2 linked regions of the Dyadobacter pollutisoli genome follow. The protein of the gene in region 1 interacts with the protein of each later gene in a pairwise test. Links are inferred from orthologs where the notes say so. Each region holds a gene or a part of one and is shown on either strand. Other genes may lie near its edges. The genes, in order: gyrA and gyrB.

Region 1 (3,569 bases):
AGCAGCCTTTGCACTACTCTTGGCATCGGTTGCATCCTTATCACTTTTTTCTTTATCCTTACGATATTGATCTACCATTGCCTTGTTAACAGCATCCTGCGAAAACGCAGCCAGGCTGAAAAGGCTAAGTGCAGAAACAAAAAACAGTTTTTTCATAAATATTAAACTTTGGTTGTGATTGATTGTTCGTTCGCTAAATATAAATCAATTAATATTATTTTTACAAAAATCATGCCTCTGACTCGTCAGAAGGATCATTTTCGTCTTCTTCGTCGTCCTCAGTCACATCGTCATCTTCTTCATCCAGCTCATCCGAAGTAAGGATTTCTACGTCTCCCGCTCCTTCGCCTTCAATGACTGCAGTTGGTCGCACGATCACATTTCCATCTTCGTCCAGTTCTTCTACTTTCTCTTCGTCAGGATCTTTCAGGATTCGGGTAACCGAAGTGATTTCGTCAGAATTGTTCAATTTGATCAGCTTGACACCTTGCGTATTACGGCCAGCCAGACGAATGTCAAGGACACTCATTCTGATAGCGATACCATTTCTGGTGATAATCATCAAATCGTCTTGCTCTGTAACCTCGCGGATTGCAACCAGCTTGCCTACCTTGTCCGTAGCATTCATGGTAGAAACACCCTTACCGCCACGATTAGTGATACGGTAACTATCTATATCAGAACGTTTTCCAAAACCGTTTTCAGAAACTACCAATAGCTGAGCGTCTTCTCTGTTGATACAAACCATTCCAATCACCTTGTTCTCAGGATCGTTGAGGTTGATACCTCTTACACCCGCAGCCGTTCTCCCCATCGGCCGAACCCCTTTTTCATTGAACCTCACTGCACGGCCCGCACTGGAAGCGATAACAATATCGTTGTCTCCATTGGTCAGCGCTACATTCAGCAGTCGGTCACCTTCATTAATGGAAATCGCGATGATACCATTGGTACGTGGGCGAGAGTATGCTTCCAGCAAAGTCTTTTTAATTGTGCCCTGTTGCGTACACATAATGAGGTAATTATTGTTGATATAATCCTCATCTGACAACGTCCTAACGTTGATCACTGAACGAATCGAATCACCATTCTCCAAGCTGATCAGATTTTGTATCGGACGCCCTTTCGAAGTTTTACTTCCCTCAGGTACTTCATATACCTTCATCCAGAACAGCTTGCCATATTCTGTGAAGATCAACAGATAGTTGAGCATCGTCGCAGAGAACAAATGCTCAGTGAAATCGGTATCCTTCGTTTTTACGCCACGGGAACCTACCCCACCCCTGGTCTGGGTACGATATTCCGACAAAGGTGTTCTTTTGATATATCCTTCGTTTGAAATGGTAATCAACATTTCATCATCCGGAATCATATCCTCATCGCTAAACTCTTCGGCTGCAAATTCTATTTTAGTTCTGCGCTCGTCGCCATAGCGTTCCTTGATTTCGCCAAGTTCAGTCTTAATGATCTCAAACTTGCGGTATTCGTTGGCAAGTATGTCTTTCAAGTCCGCGATCAAAATCATGATCTCTTCATATTCCTTGACGATTTTATCTCTTTCAAGACCTGTCAACCTTTGCAAACGCATTTCAAGGATAGCCTTGGCCTGGATCTCACTGAGTGAGAATTGCTCCATCAAACCACTTCTGGCAGTATCCGGGTCGCGTGAGCTACGGATCAGGGAAATCACTGCGTCCAGATTATCCAGGGCAATGATCAAACCTTCGAGAATGTGAGCGCGTTTCTCCGCCTCTCTCAGTTCGTACTCAGTACGTCTTGTAATCACTACGATCCTGTGATCAACGTAATGTTTGATCAGGTCTTTCAGGTTTAGTGTTACCGGACGCCCTTTCACCAAAGCCACATTGTTCACACCGAAAGATGATTGCAGCGGCGTGTATTTGAACAAATGGTTTAGTACAATATTAGGAATAGCGTCCTTTTTAAGATCGAACACAATCCGCATTCCGTCTCTATCCGATTCATCGCGGATGTCGGAAATCCCGTCTAATTTTTTGTCGTTGATAAGACCGGCGATGCGTTCAATCATCGCTGCCTTGTTGGTCATATAAGGAATTTCCGTGATAATGATCTGCTCACGGCCAGTCTTGGAAACTTCAAAATTCGCTTTTGAACGCATGATAATGCTACCACGACCGGTTTCAAAAGCTGAACGAACACCTTGATAACCATATATAATACCTCCTGTTGGAAAATCAGGTGCTTTTACGTGCTCCATCAGTTCCGGAATAGTAATATCTGAATTGTCAATATAAGCCAACACACCGTCGATTACTTCCGACAAGTTATGAGGCGCCATATTGGTGGCCATACCCACCGCGATACCGGACGAACCGTTCACGAGCAAGTTTGGGAATTTGGCTGGGAGCACCGAAGGCTCGGATAATGAATCATCGAAGTTCGGCTGAAAATCAACGGTATCCTTGCCCAGGTCATTCAATAATTCGTCGGCAATTCTTTTAAGTCTTGCCTCCGTATACCGCATCGCCGCCGGGTTGTCACCGTCAACAGATCCGAAGTTACCCTGGCCGTCGACCAGCGGATAGCGCAGCGACCAAGGCTGGGCCATGCGCACCATTGTGTTGTACACCGAAGCATCACCATGCGGGTGATACTTACCTAAAACCTCCCCTACTATACGAGCCGATTTTTTATGCGAGCGATTGTAATTAACGCCCAAATCCGACATCCCGTAAAGAACCCGCCTGTGTACCGGTTTCAAACCATCGCGAACGTCGGGTAAAGCGCGGGAAATAATAACTGACATCGAGTAATCGATGTATGCTCCACGCATTTCATCCTCAATATTAATGGGGATAATGTTTTCACCAGAAGATTCTGCCATAAAGAATTAGAAAAGAATCGAAAAATTAGTGAGAGATTGAATTTATTCAACTACTCAATGAATTAATACAATATTGTAAGTTCCAAAAAGTCAAATTTCGCTATTTTAAAGCATTCTAACAAACTATCTTTTATGCTATTTCTGCGGCCGGTTTGTATGTCAGTGATCTCCCGACTTTTACCCGAAATACCATCAGATTAAAACTTAATTCATATCTATCATTAAATTTCCCTTTCTTCCATCTTATAAAGCAAAGCTTACTTTTCACCACTTCCATTATGCCCTTATTACTGACCTTTATCGCTATTCTAACGCTTATTTTACTGATTGCTTGGTTAAAAATTGATACATTCATTTCATTTCTGCTGGTCTCGATCGGGCTCGGTCTGGCAAGCGGCCTGGACGTCGAAACCATAAGTAAGGCGATACAAAAGGGTGTCGGAGGAACACTGGGCGATCTGGTTTTAATCGTAGGCTTTGGTGCAATGCTTGGAAAAATGGTCGCCGATAGCGGGGCCGCCCAGCGAATCACGGATGCATTAATTGGTCTCTTCGGTCAAAAATATATTCAATGGGGAATGGCGCTGGCCGGTTTTGTCATTGGTATACCTCTCTTTTACAATGCAGGCTTTGTAATAGTAATCCCTTTGATCTTCATGATCAGCGCTACGGCCAGGCTCCCACTCTTATATATAGGCATACC
Region 2 (3,264 bases), 2.2 Mb from region 1 along the record:
AAAAAACAATTGTCAGGAATGCTAATTTCTACCTGTTACCCGCTTACGAAAAAGGGTTTTTCAAAGTACCACAGCCTGTTGCGACCAAATCACAGCTCGATTCTATGTTTATTGCCAGCGCAGCGGTCACTGACGGGCAGCAAACTTACCTGGAAAACTGGCAGGTGCAGCGTTTGGTACGTGAAGGCGTGGAAGATCTCACTTATTTTTTTGTCGCCGATAATGTTTTCCCTGACCGCAAAGGCCTGCTAGACGATCGTTTTCTGGTTTTAAAAGATACAAAAACGGGACAAATCCATATGATGGGTGCTAATGCCAAAATAGCTGCCAGAAAGGAAATCCTGACCAAGCTGACATACTACAAAAAAGGCTTTAATACGTTTATCAGGAATGATGATCTCCCCGAAAGCTCCTATGAACTTGGTATTATCGATGTAAAAAATAACGGTGGCAAAAGGTTTTACCGGCTCGGAAAATCATTAATTGTTACCGGTGGCAAACTTGCGCTTCGCTAGGGTAATTTTTTCTTTGGAGGGATTTATTCCCAAATAACCTCCTGTACCCGAATATTGGTTATTTAATATTTCTATCAGGGGTTTTAGTGGCATTAAATCGTGCCAGGAACCTGGATTTCTGCGAAAAAAATCGTATCTTTACGTGCTTAAAAAGCCTGAAAATGGTTCTTTTTATCCAAGTGTAAAACAAACTATATGTCAAACGAAACAGTGATTGAAGTAAATAGTTATTCAGCCGAAAATATCCAGGTTCTTGAAGGTTTAGAGGCAGTTCGCAAGCGTCCGGCCATGTATATTGGTGACACTGGTTTTAAGGGGGTTCACCATCTGATTTGGGAGGTTGTTGATAATTCCATTGATGAGGCGATGGCCGGCTATTGCGATACCATCAATGTTACGATAGAAAAAAATAATTCCATTACTGTTCAGGATAATGGCCGCGGTATTCCAACCGGAATGCACCCCAAAGAGAAAAGATCTGCATTGGAGGTAGTACTGACCGTACTGCACGCAGGGGGTAAATTTGATAAAGACACATACAAGGTTTCAGGCGGTTTGCACGGGGTAGGGGTTTCCTGCGTTAACGCACTTTCTATACACCTGCGTGCTGAGATTCACCGCGAGGGTAAAATATTTGAACAAGAGTTCAGCGAAGGCAAGCCTTTGTACGCTGCACGCGTTATTGGCGAGTCTGAAAAAACCGGAACATTCATCCATTTTTTACCGGATGCTACGATTTTCTCGGTGACAGAATTCAAATACGAAACTGTGGCTACCCGTCTCAGGGAATTATCCTATTTGAACAAAAGAATCCGGATCACGCTGGAAGATAAGCGCGAAGAGGATGAAGACGGCAAGTTCAGAGGAGAGGAATTCTATTCTGAAATTGGTCTGAACGAGTTTGTGACCTATCTGGATGCAACCCGCCAGCCATTGATCCCTGAGCCTATCCACATGGAGACCTTGAAAGGAACTGTTCCCGTAGAAGTGGCCATGATGTACAATACCTCGTACAGCGAGAATGTATTCTCATATGTAAACAATATCAACACCATTGAAGGTGGAACGCACGTTTCTGGTTTCAGGGCTGCATTAACCCGGACACTAAAAAACTACGCTGAAAAATCGGGTGTTCTTGCGAAAGAAAAAATTGAGATCAGCGGGGACGATTTCCGTGAAGGTTTGACTGCCGTTATCTCGATCAAAGTGCAGGAGCCTCAGTTTGAGGGTCAGACAAAAACCAAACTGGGTAACTCAGAGGTAACCGGGGTCGTAAGTCAGGTAGTGGCAGAAATGCTCGATACTTATCTGGATGAGCACCCGAAAGAAGCCAGGGTAATCATTGACAAAGTGATCCTTGCTGCGAAAGCGCGTATTGCGGCCAAAAAGGCCCGTGAAATGGTGCAGCGTAAGAATATATTGACAGGTACGGGACTTCCGGGAAAACTTTCCGACTGCTCTGAAACAGACCCTAACGTTTGCGAATTGTACCTGGTCGAAGGGGACTCGGCGGGTGGAACTGCCAAGCAAGGCCGTAACAGGGCTTATCAGGCAATCCTGCCGCTTCGAGGTAAGATCCTGAACGTTGAAAAAGCACAGGAATACCGCATTTACGAAAATGAAGAGATCAAGAATATGTTCACCGCAATGGGTGTGCAGATCGGTAAAGACGGTGACGAACGCGCATTGAACATTGATAAGCTGAGGTATCACAAAATCGTGATCATGACCGATGCCGATATCGATGGTAGTCACATTCGTACGCTGATCCTCACATTCTTCTTCCGGTATATGAAGATCCTGATCGATCATGGCTACATCTACATTGCCCAGCCACCTTTGTACCTCGTGAAAAAAGGTAAAGAAGAAAGGTACTGCTGGACTGAATTGCAGCGTGAGGAAGCGGTAAGGGCCATTGGTGGCGGTCGTGAAGATTCCGTGCATGTGCAGCGTTACAAGGGTTTGGGAGAAATGAATGCGGAACAATTGTGGGAAACAACCATGAACCCGGACCGTCGCAGCCTGAAACAGGTTTCAGTAGAGTCAGCAGCGGAAGCAGATCATTTATTTTCCATGCTGATGGGTGATGAAGTAGCACCCAGGCGCGATTTTATTGAGAAGAATGCTAAGTATGCGCGCGTTGATGTGTAGCCGCTAGCTCCGATATTTTGATTGGAAACGGATGGCTGTCAATTTCAGCCATCCGTTTCTTTTTTAGTACAAAAAATAACAGAAAGTTCATACACCCGAAAACAATAGATTGTTTAGATTCGTTGAATTTTTAGTCCCATTTAGCAAAGTAGCAATTTAAAGAATTCCTTATGCCAGGTTCCACTGACCCCATATATAGCAATGAAAAAAGAGGCAAACTCACTAATCTTTTTGCTTTCTTCAAAAGTCCAAAGGAACAAGCTCCGGCGGATGACAGCAAAGTGGTAAGCTCTTCGGAAAAAGCCAATACACTGGTTCAGCAAAGCGACCTGATCAGCCGCGACCTGAGCTGGTTGAAATTCAATGACCGGGTGTTGGACCAGGCAACCAATGAGGATAGGAATCTCTTCGACCGGCTCAAATTTTTGGCTATTACCTCCTCCAACCTGGACGAGTTTTTATCCATTCGTGTGGGAAGTCTTTATAATTATCTCGACTTTGGAAAAGAACGGCTGGATTATTCCGGCCTGCGCGAAATTCCTTTCAGAAAGGTTTTGATGCGCGAGTTGCATGATTTTGTTCGTCGCCAGAATGATTG

Evidence for each region.
Region 2: the proteins of gyrA (region 1) and gyrB interact in binary tests that used the Escherichia coli proteins (3 or more experiments, as listed by UniProt). The link is inferred for Dyadobacter pollutisoli from one-to-one orthologs.

What each region holds. Positions count from the first base shown.
Region 1 is NZ_CP112998.1:2,358,125-2,361,693, reverse strand. Bases 30-3,266 are described here. They hold gyrA (DNA gyrase subunit A), read right to left. Parts: upstream 2,867-3,266; coding sequence 230-2,866; downstream 30-229. Other genes in these bases: ON006_RS09730 (GntT/GntP/DsdX family permease), read left to right, coding at 3,145-3,266; ON006_RS09740 (tetratricopeptide repeat protein), read right to left, coding at 30-156. In the rest of the region: more of ON006_RS09740, read right to left, coding at 1-29; more of ON006_RS09730, read left to right, coding at 3,267-3,569. UniProt on the Escherichia coli protein: A type II topoisomerase that negatively supercoils closed circular double-stranded (ds) DNA in an ATP-dependent manner to maintain chromosomes in an underwound state.
Region 2 is NZ_CP112998.1:4,548,045-4,551,308, reverse strand. Bases 257-3,188 are described here. They hold gyrB (DNA topoisomerase (ATP-hydrolyzing) subunit B), read left to right. Parts: upstream 257-710; coding sequence 711-2,666; downstream 2,667-3,188. Other genes in these bases: ppk1 (polyphosphate kinase 1), read left to right, coding at 2,837-3,188; ON006_RS18665 (hypothetical protein), read left to right, coding at 257-515. Outside these bases: more of ON006_RS18665, read left to right, coding at 1-256; more of ppk1, read left to right, coding at 3,189-3,264. UniProt on the Escherichia coli protein: DNA gyrase negatively supercoils closed circular double-stranded DNA in an ATP-dependent manner to maintain chromosomes in an underwound state.